One region of the Desulfomicrobium apsheronum genome, then DNA from elsewhere that is predicted to be linked to it. Evidence: predicted binding sites of a transcription regulator. Region 1 holds the regulator's gene; each other region holds the start of a gene.
The links. Region 1 encodes sigma-54, which starts transcription at its own class of promoters, with help from an activator protein. Its sites were predicted from a motif close to CTGGCACGGNNNNTGCTT; they were not measured.
Positions count from the first base shown of each region.

Region 1 (10,458 bases):
GCCGGTAACTCGATTTCGAGTCGAGCGCGTTACGGCCGGACTTCGCTACCTCTCCGCGAGGTTTTTTGAAATTTTCTTTTCCTGGCGGCGCTGTTTGAAAAAGCCGCTCAGTTTTGCGCTGCATTCCTGTTCCAGAACCCCGCCCAGAGACCAGAAATGGTGGTTGCTCCAGGGCAGCGCCGTGCCGTCCATGCGGCTGACCAGACATCCGGCCTTGGGGTCTGCGGCGGCGTAGACCACTCCGGCCAGGCGGGCCTGGATGACCGCTCCCAGGCACATGATGCAGGGTTCAAGGGTCACCACCAGCACGGCGTCGGTCAGACGATGATTCCCCACCTTGGCGCAGGCCTCTCGCAAGGCCAGGATTTCGGCGTGGGCCGTGGGATCGTTTTCAAATATCGTTCTGTTCTCGCCCCGGCCCAGAATCTGGCCGCTGCCATCGATGACCACCGCGCCCACGGGCACGTCACCCCGCCCTTCCGCCAGATGCGCAAGCTTCAGCGCCTCGTGCATGTAGGGCTCCCAGGCCAGCAGGTCATCCGGGCCCGGCGTCGGGGAAGGCGCACAGTAGAAAGTCATGGGGGCGCTGTCAATGATCTTTGCATCCTCTTTGGACACGTTTTCAAACCGTCCTATCTGGCCTTCAGATATTCGATCCCGCCCTTGAGCAGTTCCGTGCCCAGAGTGGAAGTCTCACCCCTGGTCCAGCGCGGATGGTTGGTGGGATGATTGTAGGCCTCGGGGTGAGGCATGAGCCCGAGGATTCGGCCGGAAGGATCGGTCAGTCCGGCGATGCCAAGCGGCGAGCCATTGGGATTGGCCGGATACTCCTGGGTCACTTCCCGGGTCTGCGGATCCACGTATTGCAGGGCGATGAGATTCTGCTCCTGCAGGCGGGAGAGGGTCGTGTCGTCACCAGGAACGAGCTTGCCCTCGCCGTGACGGACGGGGACGTAAAGATAATCGAGCCCCTTGGTGAAAACGCAGGGAGACTCCGCGTTGATCTTCAGCGTCACCCAGCGGTCCTCGTACTTGGCCGAATCGTTGTGGCTGAGCGAGACCTGGCGGGTGAAGTAGGCGCCATCAAGAGCGGGAAGAAGACCCAGCTTGACCAGCAACTGAAAGCCGTTGCAGATGCCAAGGATGAGGCCGCCCGCGTCAAGGAAGCGCTTAAGCTCCTCCATGAGGGACTTGCCGCTCTTGGTCAGCATGTGCCGCCAGCGCAACGCTGCGGCCTGGGCCGAGCCGAGATCGTCGCCGTCGAGAAAACCTCCGGGCAGGATCAGAAAATTGTAGTCGGTCAAGGTGATCTTGTCCGCCGTCAGATCGGAAAAATAAGCGATGGTGGTCTGGTCCGAACCAGCCTGATCCGCCGCAAAGGCGCATTCCCGCTCGCAATTCGTACCGTAGCCGGTAATTACCAATGTTTTGACCTGAGCCATCACCCCTCCAAAATCGGCCGTAGCCGAGCTGTTTGATTAAGTACCCAAGCCCATTACAGTCCAAGCAAAACAGGCGCAAGCCTGAAAATCGCCCTTTCCGACTGTTTGCACTCGGCGTTCTTTCTGCTATTGAACCCAAGGTGTTTGCAGGACACCAGGGGCCGCTTGACAAGCAGGAAGTCCGCTGCCAAATGTTCCAGCGGACATACGGATGTCAATTTTCGGGCTGCCGACAGGTGGCCCATTTGTTTTGTGGACCATGTCTGGCCGCGCCAAGCGCGGATTCAGACCGAAGAAATATTCAGGTGAGCGAGGCAGCGATGAACACCAAATTCATTTTTGTGACCGGCGGGGTATTGTCCTCTCTGGGTAAAGGACTGGCCGCCGCATCCATCGCGGCTCTTCTAAAAGCGCGGGGGCTTCGGGTATCCATCCAGAAGCTTGACCCGTACATCAACGTCGACCCGGGCACCATGAACCCCTTCCAGCACGGCGAAGTCTACGTCACCGACGACGGAGCCGAAACGGATCTGGACCTTGGGCACTACGAGCGCTACCTCGGCACCCACTTGAGTCAGCGCAACAACTACACGTCCGGGCGCATCTACAATACCGTCATCACCAAGGAACGTCGCGGCGACTACCTGGGCGGCACGGTCCAAGTCATCCCGCACATCACCGACGAGATCAAGTCGTCCATCCTGAGCCTGGCCAGCGACGACCTGGACGTGACCCTGGTCGAGATTGGCGGCACCGTGGGCGACATCGAGGGCCTGCCCTTCCTGGAAGCCATCCGCCAGTTGCGGGCCGACCTCGGCAAGGACAACGTCCTCTACATCCACCTCACGCTGGTGCCCTACATCAAGACCGCCGGCGAGCTCAAAACCAAGCCCACCCAGCATTCCGTCAAGGAACTGCGCAGCCTTGGCATCCAGCCGGACATCATCCTCTGCCGCTCCGAAGTGGACCTTGGCGACGACATCAAACGCAAAATTTCATTGTTCTGCAACGTGGACCAGGACGCGGTCTTCACCGCCATAGACGTAAACCACATCTACGAACTGCCCCTGACCCTTTATAATGAAGGTGTTGACCAGAAAATCGCCATTCTCCTGCGACTGGCCGCCAAGAATCCGGACCTGCAGGAATGGAAGAATCTCGTCTACAACCTGCACCATCCAACGTCAGAGGTCACCATTGCCATCGTCGGCAAGTACGTGGACTTGAAGGAAGCCTACAAGAGCCTGCATGAGGCCCTGACCCATGGCGGCGTGGCCAACAACGCGGCCATCCGCTTCCTGTACGTCAATTCCGAGGAAATCACCGCCGAAAACGTGGCCGAGACCCTCGCCGAGGCCGACGGCATCCTCGTTCCCGGCGGCTTCGGCATCCGCGGCGTAGAAGGCAAGATCGCGGCCATCACCCATGCCCGCGAAAACAGGACCCCCTTCTTCGGCATCTGCCTTGGCATGCAGTGCGCGGTCATCGAGTACGCCAGAAGCGTCATGGGCCTGACCAAGGCCAACTCCGAGGAGTTCGACCTGACCACTCCGGATCCGGTCATCTATCTGATGAAGGAGTGGTTCGATTTCCGCAAGAAGTGCGTGCAACGCCGCGACATGACGAGTGAAAAAGGCGGAACCATGCGTCTTGGCGCCTACCCCTGCGTGATCGAGAAAGACACCCGCGCCTTTGAAGCCTACGGCGCGGTCGAGGTTTCGGAACGTCATCGCCACCGCTACGAATTCAACAGCGCCTACCAGAGCCGTTTCGAGGAAGCAGGGCTGACCATCAGCGGCCTGTCCCCGGACAAGAGCCTGGTTGAAATAGTGGAAATCAAGGATCATCCGTGGTTCCTGGGTTGCCAGTTCCATCCGGAATTCACCTCCACCCCCATGCAGCCACATCCGCTGTTCCGCGAATTCATTCGCGCGGCCGTGGCCAACAAGAAAGCCGAGTAACAACATGATTGACTGCTCCACCCTGGTCGCCGGCCGCCCCTTTCTCATCGCCGGACCCTGCGTGCTCGAAAGCCTGGACATGGCCATGACCGTGGCCGTCGAATTGCAGGCCATCGCGCGCGATCTGAATCTGCCGCTCATCTTCAAGAGTTCCTATGACAAGGCCAACCGCACGGCCGGAGCGAGCTTCCGCGGACCAGGGCTGGACATGGGGCTCGATTGGCTGGCCCAGATCAAGAGCCGCACCGGGCTGCCCGTGATCACGGACATCCACGAGCCGCGCCAGGCATCCCTGGTGGCCGAGGTGGCCGACGTGCTTCAGATTCCTGCCTTCCTTTGCCGCCAGACCGATCTGCTGCTCGCCGCCGCGCGCACCGAGCGCATCGTGAACATCAAGAAAGGACAGTTCATGGCACCCTGGGACATGCAGGGACCGGTGGAAAAAATCCGCTCCGAAGGATTCGAGCGCATCTGGCTGACCGAGCGCGGATCCATGTTCGGCTACAACAATCTGGTCGTGGATTTTCGCTCCCTGGTCATCATGAAGCAGTTCGGCTGCCCCGTGATCTTCGACGCCACCCACTCCGTGCAACTGCCCGGCGGACAGGGCACGTCCTCCGGCGGCCAGCGCGAGTTCGTGCCGCCGCTGGCCCGGGCTGCCGTGGCCTGCGGCTGCCAGGGCCTCTTCATGGAGATCCATCCGGACCCGGACAAGGCCCTCTGCGACGGCCCCAATTCCTGGCCCCTGGCCAAGGCACGCACCCTTCTCTCGGAGCTGGCGGCCATCTGGAGCATCCCAAATGAATGCTGAACTCCTCGCCCGGGACGTGCGTCTGATCATCCTGGACGTGGACGGGGTGCTCACCGACGGCGGCCTCTATTATGACGAATCAGGCTGCGTGATGAAACGCTTCAACGTCCAGGACGGACTGGCCATCAAGATGGCCCCGCAGGCCGGCATCGAATTCGCGGTCATCACCGGCCTTGATTCCCCGGCAGTGCGCAGGCGGGTCACGGAGCTTGGCATCAGCCATTACTATCCCGGCCATCACCGCAAGGCCCCGATCCTGCGCCGGATTTCCGAAGAGACGGGCATCCCCTTGGCGCAGATGGCCTATGTCGGTGACGACTGGGTCGATGCGGCGCCTATGTCCCTGGTCGGGCTGCCCATCGCCGTCCCCAACGCCCGCCCCGAGATATTGAAACTCGCGGCCTGGACCACCAGATCCATGGGAGGCCAGGGTGCCGTGCGCGAAGCCATAGATTTCATCCTGCGCGCCCAGGGCAAACTCGAAGCCCTTTGGCAGGACTGGGTCCGGGAATGAAGCGACTGTTGGTCGGGCTTTTGGCCCTTGTCGTTCTGGCCGGAATCGCGATGCTCGGCAAACGCCTGCTCTGGCCCGAGCGTCTGGACAATCCGTCGATCCGGAATCTGGATGTGGACCTGAGCCTCAAAGGCGTAAACCTGAGCCAGGGCAAGGACGGCAAGAAGCTCTGGAACCTGAGCGCCACCGGCGCCGACTACTCCGAAAACGGCGATGAACTGACGCTCGCCGCCCCGATCATCGTCTATTGGGGCGAAGAAGGCGGGGAACCCATCGAAGTTCGGGCGCCCAGGGGGCAGGTCTGGCAAAAAGAGGACCGGGCCAGAATGTGGGATGGGGTCAACGGCACCCAGGGCCAATACGAGATGCGCTCCGAGACCCTTGACTACACAGGACAAAACCGCACACTCGTGCTCGGCGGCACGGTTGAACTGACTGGCGAATCCATGCAGGGCCGCTCGGACACCCTGACATATTTTCTGGACACAGGGGACTTCCTGGCCCAAGGCAACGTCCAGGTCATCATGAACTGACAAGCGGGTTACCAAATGCGTTCACTCATAATTCTTCTCTTCCTCGCCTGTGCGACGCCTCTCTGGGCGGCCGAGACCGTCCCGGTCAAGATCACTTCCGACACCATGACCTACACCCAGAAAGGGGACCAAGTGATTTTCACCGGCTCCGTGTATGTCATTCGTCAGGACATCCAGCTCTGGTCCGACACGCTGACCGTGCTGCTGGAAAAAAAGGATGGCGCCAAGAACGCCACCCAGAGCGTGCCTGACGAGCAGGGAGCCATCAAGAAAATCATCGCCAAGGGCAACGTGCGCATAAAAGCGGACAAGGGCCGCACCGGCACCTGCGGAAAGGCCACCTACGAAGCCGACAAGGACCTACTGACCATGGAAGACAGCCCCATGCTCATGGAAGGCGCCAACAAGATCCAAGGCGAGGTCATAAAGCTCTACATCAAGGAAAACCGCAGCGAGGTCCTGGGCGGCAAGGGACGGGTCGAGGCCATCTTCAACACTCCCGCCGGCAACCAGGGGCTTGGGCAGTGACCACCCTGACCGGTCAGAATCTGGCCAAGCGTTACGGAGCCAGGGATGTCGTGCACGACATCGAGCTTGACGTGAGCCAGGGCGAAGTGGTTGGCGTCCTGGGGCCCAACGGGGCAGGCAAGACGACCACCTTCTACATGCTCGCGGGCATCGTGCGGCCCACGCGGGGACAGGTCCTCCTGGACGGCCAGGACATAACCCGCTGGCCCCTGCACAAAAGGGCCCGCGCGGGCATGAGCTACCTGCCGCAGGAAAGCTCAATCTTTCGCAAACTGACCGTGCGTCAGAACCTGCAACTGATTCTCGAATATTCGGGATTCTCACGCGACGAGCAAAAGCACACGGCGGACAGGCTGCTCGATGAACTGGGGATCACCCGCCTTGAAGGACAGCTGGCCGCCTTTCTGTCCGGCGGAGAACGCCGCAGGCTGGAAATTGCCCGCGCCCTGATCCAGAATCCAAAATTCATCCTCCTGGACGAACCCTTCGCCGGCATCGATCCCCTGGCCGTGGACGACATCCAGGCCATCATCCGGGACCTTCGCGACAAGAACATCGGCGTGCTCATCTCCGACCACAATGTTCGCGAAACGCTCCAGATCTGCGACCGTGCGTACCTTGTCCACGACGGCCGCATCATCCTGAACGGCAGCCCGGAAGAGATCGTCGCCGACCCGGGTGCGCGCAAGGTTTACCTCGGTGAAGGATTCAGCCTCTAGCGGACACGATTTTCCAAGGATTGCCAGGACCTAAGCTTTATGGCAGATTCGTTACTGGGTAGTTTTTTAGCCTGCAATCCTCTGACACGGTGAAACCAAATCAATTATGGGCCTTGAACTCCGACAAAACCTCAAGCTGACGCAGCAGCTGGTCATGACACCGCAGCTGCAGCAGGCCATCAAGCTGCTTCAGCTCTCCAGATTCGAGCTTCTCGAAGCCGTTCAGCAGGAGTTGCTTGAGAACCCCATGCTTGAGGAGGGGGTCAAGGAAATTTCAGAAGAGCACGAAATCCAGGCTCCGGCAGAAACACGCCCGGAAACTTCCTACGAAGACGCGGAGCTGATGCGCAACGCGGACTGGGAAAACTACCTCGGCGATTTTTCAAGCACCGCCAAGCAAGTGCAGTTCAAGGAGACCGAGGCCCTTGAGGAGATGATGTCCTACGAGGCCAGGCTCTCGGGCAAGCCTTCCCTGGATGGTCATCTGCTGTGGCAGCTCTGTCTGTCCAACATCACCGAAGAAGAGGAGATGATCGGCGAGGCCATCATCGGCAACCTCGATTCCCAGGGCTACCTGATGAGCACCGCCGAGGACATCGCCTCCGAGACGCTCTCTCCCCTGGCCCTGGTGGAGTCCATGCTGCATCGTCTGCAGCGCTTCGATCCCGTGGGCGTGGCCGCGCGCTCTCCTCGGGAATGCCTGCTCATCCAGCTGGAAATGCTGGGCCAGGACGATCCCATCCTGATCTCCCTGGTGGGGGAACATCTCGAAGACATCGAAAAGCGCCGCTACAAACCGCTCCTGCGCAAGTTCAAGATCCAGATGGAGGATCTCAAGGCCTATCTGGACATAATCCAGTCCCTGGACCCCATGCCGGGCGCCAGTTACGGCAGCGAGAGCACCATATATGTCAGCCCGGATGTTTTCGTGTACGAATACGAAGGGGATTTCGTCATCGTCATGAACGACGACGGCCTGCCCAAGTTGCAGCTCAGCCCGTACTACATGGACGACATGCACCTGGCCGTCAAAGGCCCGGACCGTGAATATCTGCACGACAAGATGCGCTCCGCCATGTGGCTCATGAAGAGCTTGCACCAAAGGCAAAGAACATTATATAAAGTGGTTGAAAGCATTGTCAGGTTTCAGCGGGGCTTTTTTGAACACGGGGTGACCAAGCTCAAACCGCTCATCCTCAAGGATGTAGCCGATGACATCGAAATGCACGAGTCCACGGTCAGCCGGATCACCACGAACAAATACGTGGCCACCCCGCACGGCATCATGGAACTGAAATTTTTCTTCAATTCCGCGCTGGAAATGGATGATGGAACCCAGGTCGGATCCGAATCGGTCAAGGCCATCATAAAGAAAATGGTCAGCGAGGAAGACCCGAAGCACCCCTACAGCGATGAAAAAATCGCTTCGGTGCTGAAGGAACGGCTGGATGTGAACATCGCCCGGCGAACAGTGGCCAAATATCGCGCGGTGCTGGGGATCGATTCCTCATCAAAGCGAAAACAGGTTTTTTGATATCCCGCCCTTTGGGCCGCCCCTTTCGGACGGCAAAAAGGGCTGACCCTCAACAATCGAGGAGGCTTCCATGAGGATTACCTTCAATTTCAAAAACTTCGATCCTTCCGACCATCTGCGCAAATACGCCAAGGACCGCTTCGGCAAGCTCGCCAAATTCATGGCCGGCACCCCCGACGCTGAGCTGCAGGTCAATCTCGAAGTGGAGAAATTCCGGCATGTCGCCGATATAGTGCTGACTGGAAAGAACGTGCATATCTCCGCCCGCGAAGACAGCGAGGACATGTACTCCACCGTCGACCTCGTCTGGGACAAGCTTGAAGCCCAGATGCGCAAGACCCGCGATAAGGACAAGAGCCGACGCAAGGGCGGCAGCGACAGCCCCCGCATGGACGCCGCGAGTTTTGACGACGACGCGGACACCAGGCGCAAGCCCGTCATCCAAAAAACCGATGACTTCTCGCCCAAGCCCATGATCGTTGAAGAAGCAGCGCTGCAGCTTGAAAGCTCGGACAACGAATTCCTCGTATTCCTCAACGCCGAAAGCGAAAGGATCAATGTCATTTACCGACGCAAAACCGGCGATTTCGGTTTGATCGACCCCGGGGTATAGGGAATGAAGCTTGCTGAATACCTGGACAAGGATTTGATCATCTCCGACCTCTCGGCCAGGACCAAAACCGAGGTCCTGGCCGAACTCGTTTCGACGCTGTCGACCAAATACCCCGATCTTGACCCCAAGCGCGTGACCCAGGTCCTCATGGACCGGGAAATGCTCGGGACCACCGGCATCGGAGACGGCATCGCCATCCCTCATGGCAAGCTGGACAGCATCGATCAGGTTCTGGTCATTGTCGGCCGCAGCCACGAAGGCGTGGATTTTGCCAGCCTGGACCACAAGCCGGCCAGCATCTTTTTCACGGTGCTGGCTCCTTCAAACGTGGTTGGCCTGCATTTGAAACTCCTGGCCACGGTTTCCCGCCTGCTCAAAGACGGATCGTTCCGCCAGGCCTTTGCCAATTCCCCCGGTCAGGAAGGACTGTGGCATCTGCTGCAGACCGTCTAGCACGAACGCATTCGGAGTATCCCCATGCAGCCTCAACCTGAACAGAAAAACGTGGTCATTGTCTCCGGCATGTCCGGTTCAGGCAAAAGCACGGCGCTCAAGGTCTTTGAAGACATGGGCTTTTTCTGCGTGGACGGACTTCCGGCGCGCATGGCTCCGGCGCTCATCGAACTGTTCTTCAACTCCTCCGCCAAGGACTACCCCGGGCTGGCCATGGGCATGGATCTGCGCCAACCCGACTTTGTGGGTCAGTGGAAGGAAGTGCTGCTTGATGTCCAGAAGTTTTCCGTGCGGCCGACCATTCTCTTCACGGATTCCTCCAACCAGATCCTGCTGCGCAGATACGCCACCACCCGCCGTCCGCATCCCCTGGCCTCGGGCAACTTGGGGCTGGAGGGGGCGCTGGAGCGGGAACGGGAAATACTGGAACCCATCCGCGCCCAGGCTGATCTGGTCATCGACACGTCGCATTATTCGGTGCACGATCTAAGAAGGGTCATTCAGGACAAGTGGGAGAGTCTCTCTTCCCGCAGCCAGGGCATGCGCGTGCATCTCATCTCTTTTGGCTTCAAGTACGGGGCCCCGGCCGAGGCGGACATGGTTACGGACCTGCGCTTCCTGCCCAACCCCTATTTCGACGAGGCCCTGCGCCCCATGTCCGGAAAAGACGAAGCCATCGCCCGGTACGTGCTGGACAGCAACCCCGGGCGCGAATACCTGCGTCGGCTTTTGGAATTTCTTGATTTCACCCTGCCGCTTTATGCGCTGGAAGGGCGTTACCGCCTGACCATGGCTTTCGGATGCACGGGCGGCCGCCACAGGTCCGTGGCCGTGACCGAGGCCGTTCTGGCACATCTGGGCGAACAGGGCTTCAACGTATCTGTCGAACATCGGCATTTCAGTCTTGGATAATCTGGAGGAGTAATGGTTGGAGTGATCGTGGTGACCCATGGCCAGTTTGGCAAATATCTGCTTGAAGCGGCCCAGACGATTTTAGGGCCGCAGGAACAGTGTGCCCACATAGCCGTGGAAGGAACCGTGGAAATGAGCGCCCTGCTTTCGGACCTCAAGTACACCGTCAAGCAGATGGAAACGGGTGACGGCGTCATCATCCTGACCGACATGTTCGGCGGCACGCCGTCCAACATCAGCCTGTCTCTGCTTCAGCCGGGCAAGGTCGACGTCCTGTCCGGGGCGAACCTGCCCATGCTGCTCAGGGTTCTGGGCATGCGCACCCAGGATCTGTCCAAACTCGCCCAGGACGCCAAGAACGCGGCCATTCAAGGCATCGTTGTCGCCGGCGAAGTATTGACCCGCAAAATCACCGAGGCTTAGCCGTGATCTGGTTCC
Region 1 covers NZ_FORX01000006.1:81,185-91,642, reverse strand. The annotation lists tRNA gene BMZ40_RS08230 (tRNA-Ser) at 1-55, opposite strand, end outside; gene tadA (tRNA adenosine(34) deaminase TadA) at 46-618, opposite strand; gene BMZ40_RS08220 (phosphoribosylformylglycinamidine synthase subunit PurQ) at 633-1,442, opposite strand; gene BMZ40_RS08215 (CTP synthase) at 1,763-3,403, shown strand; gene kdsA (3-deoxy-8-phosphooctulonate synthase) at 3,408-4,214, shown strand; gene BMZ40_RS08205 (KdsC family phosphatase) at 4,204-4,728, shown strand; gene lptC (LPS export ABC transporter periplasmic protein LptC) at 4,725-5,261, shown strand; gene BMZ40_RS08195 (LptA/OstA family protein) at 5,277-5,789, shown strand; gene lptB (LPS export ABC transporter ATP-binding protein) at 5,786-6,508, shown strand; gene rpoN (RNA polymerase factor sigma-54) at 6,615-8,042, shown strand; gene hpf (ribosome hibernation-promoting factor, HPF/YfiA family) at 8,113-8,655, shown strand; gene BMZ40_RS08175 (PTS sugar transporter subunit IIA) at 8,659-9,108, shown strand; gene rapZ (RNase adapter RapZ) at 9,133-10,020, shown strand; gene BMZ40_RS08165 (PTS sugar transporter subunit IIA) at 10,033-10,443, shown strand; gene BMZ40_RS08160 (PTS sugar transporter subunit IIB) at 10,446-10,458, shown strand, end outside.

Region 2 (10,458 bases), on a different contig from region 1:
GTTGAACACCAGACCTTTCTTCTTTTTGTCTTCTAGCGCGCTCATGAGACTCCTCGATGGTTTACGCGATGGGAAGGACCGACGGGCGGTCCCGGCGCCGATTCCAGGAACGGAAAAGGTCAGGGGGCCGAAGCCCCCTGTTTTTTTTAGATATCTCCATGCTCCGTACGAGCGATGAGGTCGTTCTGGAGATCGGGGGAGAGATCCACGAAGTAGGCGCTGTAGCCTGCGATGCGCACGATCAGGTTGCGGTACTTCTGCGGGTCCTTCTTGGCCGCGATGAGGGTGTCGCGGTTGATGACGTTGAACTGCACGTGCCATATCTTCAGGTCGCAGAAGGTGCGGATGAAGGACACGAGCTTTTCCGTGCCCTGCTCGCCCTCGATGCACTTGGGAGTGAACTTGATGTTGAGCATGCGGGCCGCGCGGTCGCGCATGCCGTAGTTCTTGGTGTTGTAGTTCGAGAGCAGGATGGCGGTAGGCCCGTTCACATCCGCGCCGTGGGAGGCGGAGGAGCCGTCGGACAGCGGAGTGTACTGCTTGCGTCCGTTGGGGGTCGCGCTGACGACCTTGCCGAAGGGCACATGGGAGGTGAAGGGCACGTAGCGCACGTCGTTGTGCATGCCCAGTTCCTTGCTGTACTTGCCGCCGTATTCGACGGAAATCCTGTCGATTTCACGGCCGATGCTGTCGGCATAGGGGTCGTTGTTGCCGTAGCAGGGAGCGCTGCGCAGCAGGGCCTCGATGTCTTCGTGCCCTTCGAAGTTGGCGTCGATGGCGTCGATGATCTGCTGCATGGTCAGCTTCTTGTCCTCGAAGACCAGCTTCTTGATGGCCGCAAGGGAGTCAACGACAGTGCCGAGTCCCATGTATTCGAAGTAACCGAGGTTGATGCCCTCGGGGATCTGCTCCTGATGCAGGTCGATGCAATGCTTCATGCACAGGTCGTGCATGGCCGAACCCATGGGCTGGGCGAAGCAGGTCGCGCGGATCTTGTTGATCTTGTACTGCTGCACGAAGGCGGCGCGCAGGAAAAGCAGGTGCTGCTGCACGTATGCGTTCCAGAACTCCTCCCAGGTGGCGAACGTGGTCGGATCGCCGGTCTTCAGGCCGAGCTCGGCATCGCCGTATTTCTTCATGCGGCCGTTGCGCAGCACCATTTCCACGGCGGCGGCGAAGTTGATGTACGCGCCGCCCGAGGTGTAGGTGTCGCGGTTGGGCATGCGCGCCTCGGTGCAGCCGGACACCGCGTAGTCATAGGCCTCGGCGAAGGTCGCGCCCTTGGAGACGTACAGCGGCACGATCTCCTCGTCGTTGATCAGCTTGGGGAAGCCCGAGCCGTCCTTGATGGTCTCGGCCACGTCCCACAGGTAGCTCTCGGGGGAGCGGCTGTGGATGCGGGCGGCGAGGTCAGGGTAATGCAGCGGGAACTCGCGCTTGGACTTCAGGATCAGGTGCGTCAGGTCGTTGGTGGCGTCGCGTCCGTCCGGGGTCTGTCCGCCAACGGTCACGGCTTCCCAGTGCGCGTAGCCTTCATTGAAAGCGCCGCCCGTGGGAGAGATGTACATGTCGATGAATTCGGCCATGCCGACCCACATGCACTCCAGAAGCTCCATGGCCTGCTCTTCGGTCAGCTTGCCCGCCTCGACGTCCTGGGCGTAGTAAGGGAAAAAATACTGGTCCATGCGGCCGTTGGAAATGGTCGTGCCGGTCTTCTGCTCGATGCGGGAGAACATCTGCGTGAACCACTGGCTCTGACAGGCTTCCCAGAAATCACGGGCGGGCTCGCCGGGAACGTGCTCGGCGTTTTCGGCCATGCGGATCAACTCCGCCTTGCGGGCCGGGTCGGTTTCCTTCTCCGCCACTTCACGGGCAAGCACGGCATGGCGCTTGGCCCAATGCACGATGGCATCGCTGACGATGACGATGGCCTCAAGAAAAGGTCTCTTCTCGCAATTGTCCTTGGGGCTCAACGGATCAAGGATGGCCAGCTTCGCTTCGGCTTCGCGCTTGATGTCGTTGAAGCCGCGCTTCAGAATCTTCTCGAAGTCATGCACCCACTGGATGGAGGAACGGAACGAGGCGGTCTCGTTGACGATGAAACGGGACATGAGTCCTTCCGGATCGTCGTAGGTCAGCTTGTGAACTTCCTCGGGCAGTGCGGCGTTGAGCTTCTCGTGAAAGGTCTTGCCCTTCCAGAAGGGAGCGATCTGCTCGACGACAATCTTTGCGTCCTCGGGAGTGATGGTCGCGGGAGACTGCGTACGGGTGGGCAGGTCGCGCACCGCGATATCCAGAAAGTCGCCATCGAGTTCAGGATAGAGAATGCCGTAGCGGCCGTCGAAACCGGCGCGACCCAGCAAAAGCTGATCTTCCTGAACGTAAACAGTCATGTTTTCGGCGATGTGCTTCAGAGCCTTTGCCCAACGCAGAACAAGAGGCTGTCCTTCAGTCTCTTGCATCGACTGTGTAAAATACAAGGCACGCTCGACATCGATGCGCGGTTTCTGTCCGTCAAATTTTTCCAGGAGCTTGAAGACACGACTGTGGGTCTTTCTGAATTTATCTTCCTTGCCTTCAATCTGATTATAAAGGCGTTCTTCCTGAGGCGACATGCATCCACAAGTAAAGCGAGTCATGTTCTTACTCCTGATCTAAGTTTATTGATTGAATCTTATGAGAACTTAAATCCCGAAAATTAGTCATTGGACTATTTTTAGCATCGTATTCAATTCTTCTCTTCACAGACATGCTTCGGGATTATTGAACTGCCTGCTTCTGAGCATTCTTTGTGCCAAATCTTATAACCACATGAAAAGATACGGTTTCCGGAGTTATGGTGTCTTTTCGGTCTTTTGAGAAAAAAATAACGAATCGCGCCCGTCGCATATTTGCAACAAAGCGTAAAAAAACTTCTTTTCAGGCAAAAAAAGAGTTGCAAATTTGCGACGAGATGCTCAAAATTTACTACCAAAACCGTCGCAAAACCCGAAAGCCAACTTAAAGAGCTTACGTATGACACCGTTTTGTGATTTTTTTCCCAAAAGCAGCGCTTCTGACAAGAACATTTCCCAGTAGTTGCAAGTTTGCAACGACACCTCCCACACTCTGCCGCATTTATGCACTGCACAATTCCAACCATCTGGATTTAAAACACTTTTCAACGTAGCATATTTGCTGATCGGCTTTTTTCTCTGGCATGTATTCTGCTCAGGGACCATCAACACCCGTGATCAGAGGGCGACAGCCAAACAATTGCAGAGCAATACTGGTCAAAACTTAAATTTTTGGAGGAAGAATGAAAAAGAAGATCGTTTTTGCAGCGCTGGGACTCATGGCCGCCATCGGTTTGTCCGGGAGCTTCAACGCCGCCGAGGCCGGAAAGCCGCTGACCCTTCGTCTTGGACACCCGATGGCTCCAGGTAACAACGTCACCGTCGGCTACGAAAAGTTCAAGGAACTGGTGGAAGCGAAAAGCGACAGGAAGATCCGCATTCAGATCTTCGGCAATGCCCAGCTCGGCAGCGACAGAGTGACCACCGAAGCGGCCCAGGCCGGCACGCTGGACATGTCCTCATGCTCCTCCCCGAACATGGCCAGCTTCAACAAGGCCTACATGGCCCTGGACCTGCCCTACATAACCGCTCCCAAGTATCAGGAAAACCTGTACAAGGCCCTCGATGAAGGCGAACTCGGCCAGGAACTGGAGAAGCTTTCCAACGAAATCGGCCTGACCACGCTCATGTTCAGCCAGTACGGATACAGAAACTTCGTCAGCACCAAGAAGCCCATCCGCACCGTGGCGGATCTGGCAAACCTCAAGGTCCGCACCACTGACTCTCCCGTCGAGGTTGCCGTGGCCACCGCGCTTGGCATGAACCCCGCTCCGGTTGCCTGGGGCGAGACCTACACCGCCTTGCAGCAGGGCACTGTCGATGCCGAAGGCAACACGTTTTCCCTGCTCAACGACGCCAAGCACACCGAAGTCCTGAAGTACGCCATGGACTCCAACCACAACTACAGCATGCACCTTCTGCTCATGAACAAAAAGAAGTGGGACAGCCTCACTCCCGACCAGCAGCGCATCCTTGGCGAATCCGCACGCGAAGCACTGCAGTGGCAGCGCGAGGAAACTGTCCGCCTTGAGGCGAAGGCCTGGGAAGCGTTCAAGGAGAAGGGAATCGAGATCACCATCCTGGACGACGCCGAACGCGCCAAGCTCAAGGAACTCACCGCGCCCGTGCGTGATAAATTCGCAGAGCAGATTCCCGCCAATCTGCTCAAGCTCTTGAACGAAACACAGCAATAACATTCCCTTTTCACCCCCGGAAGCAAGTCCGGGGGTGAAAAGACAAACCTGTCTCCCCTGAACATCGTGAAGTGCATCAAACTTTGCGGCATGCTCGACTTGCAGGGGATTTGACCGGATGGTCCACATAAAATGAGGCAAAAGGGAGACCACATGGATCAGGAAATCACCTGCGGCGCAATGCCCATCACACAAATCAACGCGCCAGACACTCAGTCGAAGTGCTGGGCCTGGATCGATGAAAATTTCGAAAAAATATTCCTTGTTTCGGGATTATTGCTGATAATCCTCTTCATCACCTTCCAGACCACTTACAGATACCTAATAACCCACTTCTCAGACACTGCGGGCGCGGCGGTCTGGAGTGAAGAGCTTTCCCGGTACATTTTCATCTGGATAACGTACCTGGCACTCTCCGTGGCCATCAAAAAACGCAGTTCGATCCGCATCGACATAATTTTCGACAAGCTCCCTCTGCGCTGGCAAAATGCAAGCTGGGTCATGGTCGACACGTTCTTCCTGATACTCACGCTCACCATCTGCTGGACGGGATGGTCGCAAATCGAAAGATTGCTCGAATTTCCCCAGCATACGACGGCCCTGGGCATTCCCTACATAATCCCGTACATGGTTCTGCCGGTAGGTTTCGGGCTCATGAGCCTGCGCCTGCTTCAGGGCCTGGGCCGCCAGGTTCGCATCTGCGGCCTGAAGGACACCCTGTTTGCGCTCGCATGCGTGGCCCTGGTCGTCTCTCCGGTCTTCGTCGCGGAGTACATCGAACCGCTGCCGGCCCTGTTCGGATATTTCGTGGTCCTGTGCCTTCTTGGCGTCCCCATCGCGATCTCCCTCGGACTGTCCACCCTGGCCACGGTCATCTGCGCCGACACCCTGCCCATTCAGTACCTGGCGCAGACGGCCTTCACATCCATCGACAGTTTCCCCATCATGGCCATCCCGTTCTTCATCGCGGCGGGCGTGTTCATGGGCGCGGGCGGCCTTTCGCAACGTCTCCTCTCCCTGGCCGACGAGATGCTCGGAGGACTGTATGGCGGCATGGCTCTGGTCACCGTCGCGACCTGCATGTTCTTCGGAGCCATCAGCGGCTCCGGCCCGGCCACCGTCGCTGCCATCGGAGCGCTGACCGTTCCGGCCATGGTGGAACGCGGATACGACAAATATTTCGCGGGCGCACTGGTTGCGGCTGCGGGCGCCATCGGCGTCATGATCCCGCCCAGCAATCCCTTCGTGGTTTACGGCATCTCGGCCCAGGTCTCCATCGGCGACCTCTTCCTGGGCGGCATCGTGCCTGGTGTTCTGACCGGGCTTGTGCTCATGGGTTATGCCTATTTCTTCTCCAAGGCCCGCAACTGGCACGGTGAAGTGCGCGAAAGAAGCGTAAAGACGCTGGGCAAGGCATTCTGGAACGCCAAGTGGGCGCTCATGGTGCCCGTCATCGTGCTCGGAGGCATCTACGGAGGCCTCATGACGCCCACGGAGGCGGCGGCTGTCGCGGCTTTTTACGGCCTGATCGTCGGCGTTTTCGTATACCGCGAGATCGGCTTCAAGAAACTGTTCAATTGCTGCGTCGAAGCCACCGAGACATCCGCCACGATCATCGTGCTCATGGCCATGGCCACCCTCTTCGGCAACATCATGACCATCGAGGACGTGCCGGGCACCATCGCCCGCGCCATCCTGAGCGTCACCGAGAGCAAGCTGGTCATCCTGTTGCTCATCAACGTCCTGCTGCTCATCGTCGGCATCTTCATGGAAGCCCTGGCCGCCATTGTCATCCTGACCCCCATCCTACTGCCCGTCGTGACCGGCGTGGGTGTCTCCCCGCTGCATTTCGGCATCATCATGGTCGTCAACCTGGCCATCGGCTTCATCACCCCGCCCGTCGGAGTGAACCTCTTCGTCGCCAGCGGCATCTCGAAGGCGAAACTCTCGGAGCTGTCCAAGTCCGTCATACCCATGATTCTGCTCATGATCGTGGTGCTCCTGATCATCACCTACATCCCAGAAGTACCGCTCTTCTTCATCTCGAAATAACGCACCCGTAACAAATGCCGCCGGACATTCCGGCGGCACTTTTCAAACCCGGCTGACGCACCTGTCAAGCCCGGATAAGGAGACTTTGTCCATGAAAATCATTGATTTCCGTTTCCGCCCCAACACTCCTGAGATAATCAACGGCATCAAAAACAGCGCCATGTTCAAGGCAGCCTGCAAGGCCATCGGGTTCGACGCCCGCCAGGCCCAGCCCCTGGACGAGATCGTGGCCGATCTTGACCGGCGCGGCGTCGAACGCGCGGTCATCACCGGCCGCGACTGCGAAACCACCTACGGCTCCCCGGCCAACAACGGGAGCGTGCTGGAGTTTTGCAAGGCCTATCCCGAAAAGTTCATCGGTTTCTGGGGCATCGATCCGCACAAGAAAATGGCCGCCGTGCACGAAATTGTCAGGGCCGTCGAAGAACACGGCATGAAGGGCATCGCCATCGACCCCTATCTGGCCCACATCCCGGCCTGCGAGGCCCGCTACTATCCGCTGTACACCAAGTGCGCGGAACTGAATCTACCCGTGTTCGTGACCATGGCCCCTCCGCCGCAGGTTCCCGGCGCCATCATGGACTACGCCGATCCCCGTCACGTCGATCAGGTCGCCCGCGACTTCCCTGAACTGACCATCATCATGAGCCATGGCGGCTATCCGTACGTCAACGAAAGCGTCTACGCCTGCCTGCGCAACGCCAACGTCTACATGGATTTCTCGGAATACGAACGCGCGCCCATGGCCGACGTTTTCGTGCAGGCCATGAGCACCATCATCCAGGACAAGGTCGTCTTCGCCAGCGCCCACCCGTTCATCGAACTCAAAGACGCCCTTGACGCCTACGCATCCTTCCCCCTAAGCGACGAAGTTCGCCGCAAGGTCATGTACGAAAACGCAAGCCGCATCCTGGGCCTTCACCGCAACTAGCCACTCCTTTAGCCCCCTGGGGATGACGCCACGGCGCTCCCCAGGGGGCTCAAAGAACGAACTGTCGACACGACCACAACCCTTTTGAAACCATCCGAGCCTTTATTGAGTGGCCTTGAGCGAGGCGCTGTACTTCTCGTCGACGTTTAACAGAGGTCACTGCAAAAATTCATCATCCCCTTGAAGAAGGGGAGCCAAACTTTTTTAACCATCTGAAAAAAATGGATTCCCGCCTGCGCGGGAATGACACTCAGGTTCTTTCGCGACTTTTTACTGTGTCGCCTTAACAGGCGAAATGATTTGGATCGGACCAAATTATATAGAATATAAAATGCACTGGAATAAAATGAAAAAAACTTAATAAGAATAAGATCACTGCAAAAAGTCGTCATCCCCTTGAAGAAATGGAGCCATGCTTTTTTAACTATCTTAAAAGAATGTGTTCCAGCCTACGCGGGAATGATACTCAGGTTACTTTGCGACTTATTGCAGTGTCGTCAATAATAAAATATTTCAAATTTATTATAAATCAATAAATATCATAAATAATATATATTATTTAAACATATAAACTTTATTAATCTTTAAGGAAGTTCGATGAAAAAAAGACGCAGCTTGCAAATTCTTATGGTGGGCTTCATTGCAGCTATCGTTACTCTTGTTTTGAGCGGGCTTGGTGCCATGGATTACATCAGGGAACGCTCAGAGCTGACCTCATCACTGGATCAGGATATGCAAATCATCTCCGGAAGATTGGCTGTAAACCTGGTTGCACCGCTCTGGGACATGAATGCTGATGGAGCCAAGGGCGTGCTTGAAAGTGAAATGACCAATCGGAATCTTTACGCCGCCACGATCATGCACAAGGACAAGCTCATTACCGGAGTGGTGCGGGATAAAACCTGGAATGCCGTCACTCTGGAAAGTCCCGTGGAACCTGGGAACTATGAAACAATCACGATTCCCCTGGTTTACGAGAAAAGCGGCAAAAAGACCGACCTGGGCGAACTCACACTGTTCATGAGCAAAAAGTTCCTGAACGAGACGCTTCGCGAAACACTGCTGGCCACGATACTGCGCGTCATCGTGGTGGACGCCATACTGATCCTTGGCATCGTGTTTTTCGTTCGGCGCACGATTACGCGTTCACTGCAGGGAATGATCGCCATGCTCAAGGATATCGCGGAGGGCGAAGGCGACCTGACGAGGCGCCTTGAGGACAAATCCGGAACGGAAATCCAGGAACTGGCGGACTGGTTCAACATATTCATCGATAAAATCCGCGCCATCATTACCGAAGTGGTGGACAACGCCCAGCGCCTTGAAACGTCTGCCCAGAATCTTCTGCAACTCTCCTCCACCCTTTCGACATCTGCCGAGGCAATGACCGGACAATCGAATAGCGCCTCGACATCATTGAACTCCATGAGCGGCAACATGAATTCCGTGGCTTCCGCGATGGAACAATTCGCTGTCAATATCGGTACAGTGGCCGCTTCTTCCGAGGAAATGAGTTCAACCATCCATGAAATTTCGCAAAACACCGCCAAGGCCAAGGACATCACGGGAAATGCGGTGCTCAAGTCCACAGAGGCTTCAGAGAGAGTCAACGAACTCGGCAGCGCCGCGCAAGAGATCAGCAAGGTCACCGAAACCATTACGGCCATATCCTCCCAGACCAATCTCCTGGCTTTGAACGCAACCATCGAAGCCGCCCGGGCCGGAGAGGCAGGGCGCGGCTTTGCTGTCGTGGCAAATGAAATCAAGGAATTGGCCATGCAAACCGCTCGGGCCACCGAGGAAATCCGGGAGAAAATCCAGGGCATTCAGAGCGCAACCGGAACCACCGTCGGCGAAATACATCATATCAGCCAGATCGTCGGCGACGTCGATCAGATCGTGGCCACCATAGCAGCGGCTGTCGAAGAGCAATCCGTGACGACCCGCGACATCGCGGACAACGTTGGGCAAGCGTCCCAGGGCGTCAAGGAGGTGAACGAAAATGTTGCCCACGCGGACACTGTTACTCGTCAAATTGCACGAAGCGTTGACGATGTCAGCGGCACTTCAGGGGACATATCCAACATGGCGGGGACAGTGCAGGAAAATTCCGAAGCATTGAGCGCTCTGGCGAAAAGTCTGAACACTCTTGTCGGCAAGTTCAAAATCTGAAGGCCAAGGAGATCCCTATACCAAGGGGAATCCCAGGCAAGACGATAAATCCAGTTTATCCATTCAACACGTTAACGTAACAACATGGAGGAAGAATGAAAAAGATCGCATTATTTTTTCTTGCGGCGTGCATGCTTATCCCGGCAGTAGGCATGGCAGCTCCGGAGTACACATTTGTCCGTATTGAAAACCTTCCAGAACAGGAGATAGGCGAACGCCTGCTCAAGGAAGTCTACAAACGCGCCGGAATTGAGATCGAAGTCGAAGCCATGTCCGGGGTCCGCGCCCTGGAAGCTGCGAGCTCCGGGGAAAAAGATGGCGAGGCCCTGCGCATCTGGAGCGTCGGCGAAAAATATCCTTCGCTGGTCCGCGTTCCAACGCCGCTCTCCGCGCTCACGACCCAGGCGTTTGTCAGAAAAGACAGCAACATCAAGCTCTCAAGTCCTGACGAACTCAAGAAATTCTCCATTGCCATCACCCGTGGCGTGGCCCACACCAAGGACATCACAGCCGGCCTGGAAAACGTGCACGAAGTGCCAAGCGAAGATTTGCTCATGCCTTTCGTCCAGGCAGGCCGCGCCGAAGTAGCCCTCACCAGCCTTGAAAACGGCATGGTCATCCTCAAGAATGCAGGGATCACTGACGTGGTTCCTGTGGAACAACCTCTCAAGGTTCATCCGCTCTACCATTATGTCAATGAAAAGAACAAGAATCTGGTGGAGAAGATCGATGCAGTCATCAAGGAGATGACTGCTTCCGGCGAACTTGAAAAACTGCAGAAACAATACGCTGAAGACATTCTAAACAAGTAGAATGATACAAAAGGGAGGCATTATGGCTAAGCAGCCTGATGCCTCCCTTTTTTACATCCGAAAATCAATCACGCATCATCTTTAATAATTTAATGGAATTATAAGCCTGCACTTCCAAATCTGAAAAATATCAGATAGCCCCGATGCGCGGCCAGGAACAGCGCCGTCCCGTTCCCGGTTGA
Region 2 covers NZ_FORX01000004.1:27,660-38,117, forward strand. The annotation lists gene hpsH ((2S)-3-sulfopropanediol dehydratase activating enzyme) at 1-45, opposite strand, end outside; gene hpsG ((2S)-3-sulfopropanediol dehydratase) at 147-2,639, opposite strand; gene BMZ40_RS05750 (TRAP transporter substrate-binding protein) at 3,299-4,309, shown strand; gene BMZ40_RS05755 (TRAP transporter large permease) at 4,490-6,361, shown strand; gene BMZ40_RS05760 (amidohydrolase family protein) at 6,453-7,292, shown strand; gene BMZ40_RS05765 (methyl-accepting chemotaxis protein) at 7,890-9,464, shown strand; gene BMZ40_RS05770 (substrate-binding periplasmic protein) at 9,560-10,276, shown strand.
Region 2: a site for sigma-54 is predicted at 2,781-2,798, ahead of hpsG ((2S)-3-sulfopropanediol dehydratase). Genes of this name have one in related genera too.

Region 3 (10,458 bases), on a different contig from region 1:
CAGTTCAACCCGACAACCGCGCGCGTGGTCCTGGACTTGAAACAAGACGTGACACACCGCATCGACACGCCCGCCTCCGGCACGGAAAACGCAGCCCACAAAATCGTGGTCAGCCTGGCCCCGATGAATCCGGCAGCGCCACCCCAAAAGCCCACTCATCCCACTCCGCCACCGCAAGTCGTCAGGCCCGACATCCAAAAGATTCACCCGGCGTATACCGTGGCCCTGGCGGACACAGTCGGCAGTGCCGAGAATAAAACCCTCATCTTCGGAGAATCCACAGCCCCAAGCGAGGACCAGGAAGAGCCTTCGCCCTGGGGGCGGCTCAACTTTTCGGGGTTCCTCCTGGCAAAAATAGCGCAGGAACTGCATGAATCGGGCGCCCCCGAGCAGGCGCGCAACTTCCGCAACACGGTCAGGCTCGAAGGAAAATGGACTCCGCCTCTGCCCGGCAACGACCCTGCGGCCGTCCCCGGCGCATCAAGCACCTTTATTTTGGCCTCACTGCAGTCCGACTACCTCTGGTTCGGCCCCGAACATTCAACGGACGACTATGACCTGGATCTGTACGAAGGCTACATCTCCCACGCCACTCCGGGCTGGGACCTGCGCCTGGGCAGACAGATCGTGCGATGGGGAAAGACGGACCAGATCAGTCCGGCGGACAACGTCAACCCGCAGGATATGCGGGAATTCTTCGTCCCGGAACTGGAAGACCGCAAGATTCCCAACTGGATGGCCAGAATCCGCCTGTTCCCCGGCGACTTCACCCTGGAAGGCATCTTCATTCCCTTTTTCGAGGAAAACGAATTCGACTTCTCCGGAACCACCTGGGCCCTCCTGGGCGCCCAGCCGACCGACCTCAGGATCGATGAATCCAAACCCGGCAAGGGTCTGGACAACTCCGACCTGGGCCTGCGCGCCTCCACTTCCCTGGCGGGCTGGGACGTGGCGCTGAGCTACCTGCACGCCATCGAAAAATCGCCCCGTCTGCGCTTTGACCCGACCAATCCGGCGGGTCCGACCCTGCACGCCGACTACCACCGGCAAAATATCTGGGCCGTGGAATTCGAAACAACGGCCGACAAATTCGGATTTCGGGGCGAGGGTGCATATTTCGACAAACAATCCATACACACTGCGTCCCTCGATTCCGTGGCCAAACCGGTGCTCCATTATGCCCTCGGGATGGATTATCTGGGCGAACAGGACTGGTACGCGAACGTACAGCTCTCGCATCAGCACGTCTTTGAGTACGAGTCCCGCATACTGCTCCTTCGACGCGACAATTTTTATCTCAACGGCGAAATCAATCGCGAGTTCTGGCGAGGAAACGTGATGTTGAGGCTGCGCTACGCCCTGGATTTGAGCGATGGAGGCTCATTCCTGACACCGGAGGCCATCCTCAGCTATTATGAAAATCTTGAGCTGACCCTGGGAGCAAACGTCTTTACAGGCCCGGAAGATACCTTGTTCGGACGCTACAGGGACAACGATCAGATATTTTGTAAAATAAAATATTATTTTTAGAAAAATCACACTTCACCCGCATCCAGATCATCGATGACACGCAGTCCACTCAACTAAAAAGATTGCAACGGATATAATCGCCGAAAAAAAACGGCGCTATTCTGTGTTTAACTGAACCAGAAATAGCGCCGCTCTTACGATCAAGATTCAAAAAAAATACATGGATATACAATGAAATTATCAAAGCATCGATGGATCAACATCGCAAGCACACTAGGTCATGAACAAAAATATATCCACAGAGAAAAGGATATCGATTACGTATTCAAGATAGCTGAATACGCAAGCGAGCTTCTTGAATCATACAATCTTATGTATCACAAATATGTAAATGCTGGATATTCAAAGGAAAATAGCAAAGAAATATTATTTACAAAATTTCATTTACTCCCAAGAACGACAGTTCTTTTGGCAAAATCGGAAAATACAATAATATCCACAGCAACGCTGGTTCCCGACTCCAAGCAATTTGGCCTGCCAATGGACGAATTGTACCGCGTGGAACTGGATTATCTGCGCAGACAAGGCCGAAATGTGACGGAAGTATGCTCGCTGGCCTCAAACACACAGAGGTTCTCGCGAAGCGGCATTCAGAACTTCACCAGACTGCTTTTCCTGTATTGCGTGTTTTTGGATGTCGATGACGTCTGCGTGATGGTCAATCCGAAACATGTCCCCATTTACAAGAGGCTCTGCGAGCTCGAGATCTTCGGGGAGGAAAAGCACTATGCCCGGGTCAATGCCCCCGCCGTGGCGCTTCGCGCGGATGTCGCCGCCGTCAGGAGGCGGCTCGACAGCAAGGGGCTCATGACCTCGTACCGAAACGCAATCGATGCCCATTATCTGTCCCAACGCATCGCGCTCTGCGGCCGGATCACCGACATTCTCGAAGGCCGAAGCCTGCCCCGGTCCCGCCCGAACCCCCTGGATACCAGTCTGCTCAATCACATCCTGTCCGACACCATCGACCTGCGGGATCTGTCCCTGGAATGCAAAATCCTGCTCCGAAACTCATACCCGGGCCTGCGGATCTGAATCTCTCAAGACGGGTTCAGGCATGGCATATGCAACGAACATTTACGTCTCTTCAAGAGACGCCGACAGGAGGACCATAACACCAGACGAGCCGCTTTTTCGCAGCCAGGGCCATGACGCGAACCGCGTCGGCTTTTTCTCTTTTCTTTCGTGCTCGCGAACATGGAGAACCCATGACCGATCTCTCCGAAAACACGCGTCAGGATCGCCGAAGATCCGTCAGACTCCGTCGCTCCGCCATGCTGAGAGCCAAACTCGATGAAATTGACCGACCGAACATCAAGATCGCGGAAACCCGCGACGAGTGGTCTCAGTCCTTCGCCCTCGTCTACAGAGAGTACCTCGCCTCGGGATACATCAAGCAGCCACATCCCTCGGGCATGCACCTTAGCGTCTACAATCTCCTGCCGACGACGTGCGCCTTCATTTTCAGAACCTATGTCACTGTAATATCCACATTGACCCAGATCTTCGACAGCGAGCTCTTCGGCCTGCCCATGGACGCCCTGTATCGGCCTGAACTTGATGCGCTGCGTTCCCAGGGCAGAAAGATCACCGAGCTCTCGGCCTTGGCAACGCCCAGGGAGACACGCTGGTGCAATCTCATGGTCTTCCTGTCAAAGACGATGTTTGAATACTCAATGATGAACAACATTGACGACATATGCATCATGGTCAACCCGAAGCATGTCAATTTTTACAAGACAATGTTCCTGTTTGAAGATTTCGGAGAAGAGCGTTTTTACCCGGGAGTTGGCGCTCCGGCAGTCGCCTTGCGCATCAACATGGAACATATTGAAGACAAGGCATCGGAAAAATACAAGGACTTTGACGTGGATGACAATATCCATGAGTTCTTCTACAAAATGAAAAGCACCTTGGTGGAATTGAACAACGGGTGGACGTTCTATGACAAAAGGCCTCCCATGAGCGAAGAGGACGCACGGTTCTTTTTCAACACCCGGCAGGAAATCATCGCAAATCTGTCCGTGCCCCAAATGGAGCATCTGACGCGGCTCTATCCATTCCTCAAAAGCATTCCCGCATCCAGCATGCGCACGGATCATCCATGAAGCACATAGCCAGCCTGGTCACCCGATTCCCCATACTCTGCCTCGTGTTGTCCCTGTGCCTGGCCGCCCCGTTCCTGATCCAGCTCCCACGCATCCAGACCGTAGACAATGTGGATTATTTCACCGTTGAGGGCGATCCGGACGTCGCCTTTTACCAAAGCATCAAGGACACCTTCGGAGAAGACGAATTCTTCGTGATCGCCTTTTCAAGTCCCGAGCTGTTCACGTCCCCCGTCTTACGCATGATCGCGGCCCTCACGCAGGAACTCGAAACCATCCCCGAAGTCCGGGAGGTGCAAAGCCTGGCCAATGTGGACTACATCCACGGCGAAGAGGAATATTTCGAAGTTCGCCCATTTCTGGAGCGCATCCCCGAAGACGCTCCGGGAATGGCCGCCCTGCGGGAACAGGCGCTGGGCAACCCGCTCTATGTCGGCAACCTCGTTTCTGCCGACGGGGAAACCACGGCTTTGGTGGTCTTTCCCACGGCGCACGAGGCCGGGGACGGAAGCTTTCGCAAGAGGCTCATCAAACAGACCGAAACAGTGCTCGCCAAACATGAAGAGCTTGCCGGCCGGTTTCATCTGGCCGGCTGGACCATGACCAACTTCAGCCTCAGCCAGTACATGAAGTCGGATGTGGCCGTGTTCATCCCGGTGACCTACCTATTCATCACCCTGACCATCTGGCTCTTTTTCCGCAACGTGCGCCTGACCCTGCTGGCCCTGGCCAACATCTCCGTATGCACGGGGACGACCATGGGATGCTTCCCCCTGCTCGGCATTACGCTGAACAACGTGACCACCATCGTCCCGCCGCTCGTCATGGCTCTTGCATTGGCAGATTCGGTGCACATCTTCGCCCATTTGGACAAAAAGCTGCTGGGTCAGGTCCGATCTCCCGCCAAAGCCATGGAACACATTCTGCACCGGGTCATAACCCCCTGCTTTCTGACCAGCCTGACCACGGCCGTGGGTTTCGCCTCCCTGGCCGTAAGCGACATCCCTCCGATCAAGGAATTCGGTTACGTGGCTTCGCTGGGCATGATTTTCGAATTCCTGTTTTCCTTCATGCTGTTGCCCCCGCTCATGCTCATGTGCAGGCCGGACACCATATACACCCACCAGCGCAAGGACATCGGCATGGGCGCCTTTCTGGGCCGCCTCTCCACGGTGGTGCAGACCCACGCCCGTCCCATAACCATCTTCATCACGATCCTGATCCTGGGCGCTTTGTGGGCAGCCTCGACGATCCGGGTCGAGACCAATCTGCTGGAGTACTTCAAGCCTTCAAGTCCCCTGCGCCAGGAGCTTTCCTACATCGAACCCCGGCTGAGCGGGGTCGGCACGGTGGACATTTCCGTCAAGGCCGGCGAGCGGGACGCCTTGCGCGACCCGGCCAAGCTGGCCGTGATCGACAGGCTGCAAACCTTCGCCCTGACGCTGCCGGGTGTCGACCGCACCATGTCCTTCGTGGACTTCCTGAAGGACATGAACATGTCCTTTCACAACGAGGATCCGGATTTCTACGTCATCCCTGAAAGCCGGGAACTGGTGTCCCAGTACCTGCTGCTCTACGACTCCGACGACATGGATGAATTCATCACCTCGGAATACGATCAGGCCCGCATCCTGATCCGCATCTCCGAGCACAGCTCCGCGGGCCAGGCCGAACTCATACACGCCCTGCGCGCCTTCATCGACCAACACGAACACGACGGCTTGCAAATCCGGGTCACCGGCCGGGCCGTACAGGACGTGAACACCATCGACGCCCTGGTCCGGGGACAGGTGGAAAGTCTGGCCCTGGCCGCCACCGTGATCACGTTCATCATGTTCCTGGCCCTGCGCTCGTTTGTCGCAGGGGCCCTAAGCCTGATCCCGAACGCGTTTCCGATCATCATCAACTTCGGGATCATGGGTCTGCTCGGCATCCCCCTGAACACCTCCACGGCCCTGATCTCCGTGGTCGCCCTAGGCATCGCCGTGGACGACACCATCCATTTCCTGACCGAGTACAACCGAAAGCGCGCCGAGAGCCTGCCCATGCGGGAGGCTCTGCAACGAGCCATCCTGGAAAAAGGTACGGCCATCTGCGCTTCATCGCTGATCCTGGTCATCGGCTTCGGCGTGCTTCTCTTCAGCAGCTTCGTGCCCACCATGAGCTTCGGGGGTCTGAGCGCCGTGATCATGATCACGGCCGTGGTAGGCGACCTGATCGTTCTGCCGGCGGCCATGCTTTCCTTTGACGGCAAGAGCGAATGACACGGCAGGAACAAGCCGGGCAGCAAACACGCCGGAGACGCCCCGGGGCCAGGGGGCATCTCCTTAAGGAAAAAGAGGATCAAGCATGAAACGAGATGAACACCTGGCAACCTTGCAGGCCCTCGGAATTTCCAGCGAGGAAGCCTATCGCGAGGAAGCCTTTTCCCGCAACATCGGGCTGTTTTCACCGGGCGAGCAGGAGCGACTGGCCGAGGCCAGGGTCGCCATTCCGGGCATGGGCGGCGTGGGCGGAGTGCATTTGATCAATCTGGTGCGCACCGGAATCGGCCGTTTCAACCTGGCCGACTTCGACCAGTACGAACCGGTCAACGTGAACCGCCAGTACGGGGCCAGGGTGCCATCCTTCGGCCGCCCCAAACTTGAGGTCATGATCGACGAGGCGCACGGCATCAATCCGTTCCTGGACATCACGCCCTATCCCTCGGGACTGACCGCAGACAACATGGAAGCCTTTCTAACAGGCGTGGACGTGGTCCTGGACGGACTGGACTTCTTTCAGTTCGAAATCCGCCGCAGCCTGTTCAACATGGCCCGCTCCATGGGCGTGCCCGTGATCACGGCCGGGCCGCTGGGATACAGCTCGGCCCTCCTGGTCTTCACCCCGCACGGCATGGGCTTTGACGACTATTTCGATGTGGGCGGGGAACTGCCGGAGGAACAGAAATATCTGCGTTTCGCCATGGGGCTGGCCCCAAGGCCCACACATATCGGATACATGGACCTGTCCAGGGTGGATCTCAAGGGTGGCAAAGGCCCGTCCCTGAACATCGCCTGCCAGTTGTGCTCGTCCCTTGCCGCCACCGAGGCCGTGCGCATCATTCTTGGCAAGCCGGGACTCAAGCCCGCGCCCTGCTTCCTGCAGTTCGACCCCTTCCGGCAGGTGCTCCGTAAAGGGCGCCTGAGCCGGGGCAACCGCACCTTCAGCCAGCGCGCCAAACTCTGGTACGTGCAAAACGTACTGATCAAGGCCACTGACACGGGCCGGGTGCGCATTCCGGACCAACCCGTGGTCAGCGTCTCACATTTTGACTCCCTGCCCCAGGATGTCGGCACCTATCTGCTGCAGGCCGCAATTCAAGCTCCCTCCGGGGACAATGCCCAGCCCTGGAGATTTCGCCTGACGGGCAATGACATCCACGTTTTCCTCAATCCGGAAACCGACATGTCGTTTTTCAACGTCCGCCAGATCGCCTCCATCATCGCCTGCGGAGCGGCACTGGAGAATATCCGCATCGCCGCCGCAAGCATGGGCCTCTATGCAAGCACGCAGATCCTGCCTGATGCCGCGCAGGAAAACCTGATGGGCACAGCGCGCATACAGCCGGGCGATCAGGCACCGGAACCGCTGGCCCGGCACATCTGGACGCGCTGCACCAACCGACGTCCCTACGACAAGCGCCCCCTGCCGGACTGGGTGCAGGCAGATCTCAAGGCCCGCATCGCGGACATTCCCGAAGCCGGATTGCATCTGCTCACCGGTCGCGCTCAGCTCAGGAAACTCGCCAAGGTGATCTACCTGGCCGACAGAATCCGCACCGAGCACCAGGGCCTGCACGAGCATTTCACCTCCATGATCCGTTTCAACGACCAGGAAGCACGGCAACGCCGCGATGGCCTGCCCCTCAAGAACCTGGAGGCCGGATTGCCCGGAGAGGCATTCCTGCGCCTGACCAAACCGTGGCCCGCAATGCGCGTCGCCAACGCCCTGGGACTGGGTCGGTTGGTGGCCCTGCACTCGGCCCAGGGCATCCTGGCCAGCGGGGCTGCCGGAATGGTCGTGGTCGATGGATTGGAACCAGGAGACTTTCTGCGCGGCGGTCAGGCCCTGCAACGCATCTGGCTGGCATTGGAGCACCATGGCCTACAGATGCAGCCCATGACCGCACTCACCCTCTTCCGGCTGCGCTGGATCTGGGAAGGGCCGACAAGTTTTTCCGAAAGGCACCAAAAATCACTGGAGCGGGTCTGGCAGGATTTGAAGGATCTGTTCGGAAACGTGGACTTTGAAAATCAGGGTCCGGTCATGCTCTTTCGCACAGGCTACGGCCCGGGAATCCGGCACCGCACCCTTCGGCGGGAGGCGGAAGACTTTGTGATCGAATGACCGGCCGTTGCGTCCAGGCAGGGACGATCTCATGGCATACAAAAAGGCCGGGAAGCATCTGCTCCCCGGCCTTCATACTGTTATGACGATTGATCAGTTCTTCTTGTTGCGGCGTACCGCGATGCCAAGGCCAAGCAGGCCAGCGCCCAGAAGAAGCATGGTGGCAGGTTCCGGAACAGGCGAGGCCATTATACGCAGGTTGAACTGAGCCGAATTTTGGCCGTCTTCAGTTGCGAGCCATCCAAAATATTCTCCTTCTCCATATATGGCTGCTACGTAATCATGGTAAGCGCCTTCCAGCAGGCCAAAACCCTCACTGTTGAACTCGAAAGTATACTTATATTCTTCATAGATAAAAGAGCCTTGTGTCAGGCCTGGGTCGGTGAGGATAAAAATATCCATTGGCGTTACATCATTGTTCGGAGTTTCAAAGAACAGAAACTCCAAAAATGCTGTGTCCACAGGCTGTACGGGTCCGGCAGGTATGAAAGGCGTAAACTGAATGCTGGCCGCGACCTTTCCATATGCAAGAGTTGGGTAGTCTGAACTAAGAATGTAGTTATGATGTACAATTGAAACAACATCTACAGACGGTCCATAAGTCTCCAAAGGAATTCCGGTCATCAGGTCGATACCGGATACAGGAGCGATAAGCTCAAGTGAGCTCTGAAATTGACCTGGATTACTCCCGGGGACGGTGGATGGCACGCCCCAGTACAGGGTCCTCAAATCAGCACTCACACCCATTTCGTCCTGGTTGGCCTCATCGTTAAGCCAATCAACAAAAATAGCGTCATTGGTATACGCCCACTGAGTCACCAAGGCAGCAGAGGCCAATGTCGCCGTGAAAAAAAACGCCACAGCTAAAAGACATGTTACAAGTAGATTCTTCCTCATGGTAATCCTCCCAATGTTAAAATAACTGTCTTGTGGTGACAGGTTATTAGCATGGTCCATGCCAATATTTTGAGACATTATTTCAGATATTTGTATAAAAATATATCAATTGGAACTCAAAAAAATGTAAACTGCTCCGACATTCTTCCAGTTTAAATTTACACACGAGCAATTCCCCTAACTCCAAAGTTACCCTGAACGTTGATTACGCCCGAAAAAAAGGCTCCCACTTCAAGACCAAGCGAATATTCTTGTTGATTATCAAATGGATACATAAAAAAACTCGGAGCATCTCTTCGATACTCCGAGTCTCTTTCGCGTCAAGGACGGTATATTCTATTTGCGCAGCTTGCCGCCCGCGAACGCCAGGGCGACCATGCCGAATCCGAGCAGGGCCACGGTGGCCGGTTCAGGGACTGGAGGCGGAGGAGGATTGTCGCTTCTATAACCCAGGATGAAGAAATCCTCAAAACCATCGCTCAAAAGCTGATACTGGAATGTAGCCGTGAAGAATAGGCCCTGACCAATAAACTGGGACAGGTCCATCGTTGGGGCATATACGAGAAAGTCCACATTGTTTGTTCCGGTTGTATCGAACGAGTATTCCGTACCCATGAATTCCACAGTCTTCGTGTTCGGAACTTCAACAAGAGCCTCTTCATCAAACTCACCATTGTTGAGACCGTCGAAGGCCCATTCTGCAAGCCCGAATGCGTCAGGCGCATAAGGAAAAATAGTTCCAAATTCATCGGTGATCGCAACGTATCCGTTGCCAAGCATGTTTGGCTGGTTTCCTATCTGATTAATATCGAATGCGAAAACAGGTATATTTGATCCCTCGAATTCGCTTTGAAGAAAATTATACAACAAATCCACGGAAACGACCCAACTAATATTCAAATCAGTGTTAAATTCCGTAGTCGAACCATCATTTGGAAATGCCAAAGGATCAGGAAAACTATATCCACCCCTGATGTTTACATTATCTCCAGCAGCCTTTTCAGCACTCTCACTGTCACCCCACCAGATTTTGAGTTCATCTTTAAGCGAACCTTGATTTGATGGATAGATCGAATAGCCAGGATAAAGTTGCTTCAATATGCTTGTTGAGTAGGAATAATATTCGTCGTACGGGATCGCATTGGGAAAGACAGGTTCCGGCAACCAAACACTTGCCCATGACGGCGAAGCCAATAAAAACATCAGCACTGTTGTGCAAAGACTGCCCTTGACAAGCGATTTCATAATCAGTCCCTCCGGTTGTTTTTCTCTGTGACGCCCCTTGGCTATAAATCTCTTCAAGCAGGAAAAATGCCAATATGCACTACCCTTTAATCATTCATCTTATTGTAAACACACGCCAAACAATGTAAGATAATCCGACAACGAGTTGTTTTACTTTCCAGCTTTCGACCAACGTTTGCCCCAATGAAACGCTGCAATACAACCATCAGATTCGACAAACAGCAGCAAAATCGTTTTCAACTCACAACGGAACGTTGCATACAGGCACACATTTAGCTTAACAGCCAAC
Region 3 covers NZ_FORX01000002.1:94,205-104,662, reverse strand. The annotation lists gene BMZ40_RS02630 (AMIN domain-containing protein) at 1-1,530, shown strand, start outside; gene BMZ40_RS20145 (N-acyl amino acid synthase FeeM domain-containing protein) at 1,702-2,565, shown strand; gene BMZ40_RS02620 (N-acyl amino acid synthase FeeM domain-containing protein) at 2,739-3,638, shown strand; gene BMZ40_RS02615 (efflux RND transporter permease subunit) at 3,635-5,902, shown strand; gene BMZ40_RS02610 (ThiF family adenylyltransferase) at 5,988-8,027, shown strand; gene BMZ40_RS02605 (THxN family PEP-CTERM protein) at 8,121-8,924, opposite strand; gene BMZ40_RS02600 (PEP-CTERM sorting domain-containing protein) at 9,261-10,169, opposite strand.
Region 3: a site for sigma-54 is predicted at 8,972-8,989, ahead of BMZ40_RS02605 (THxN family PEP-CTERM protein). Genes of this name have one in related genera too.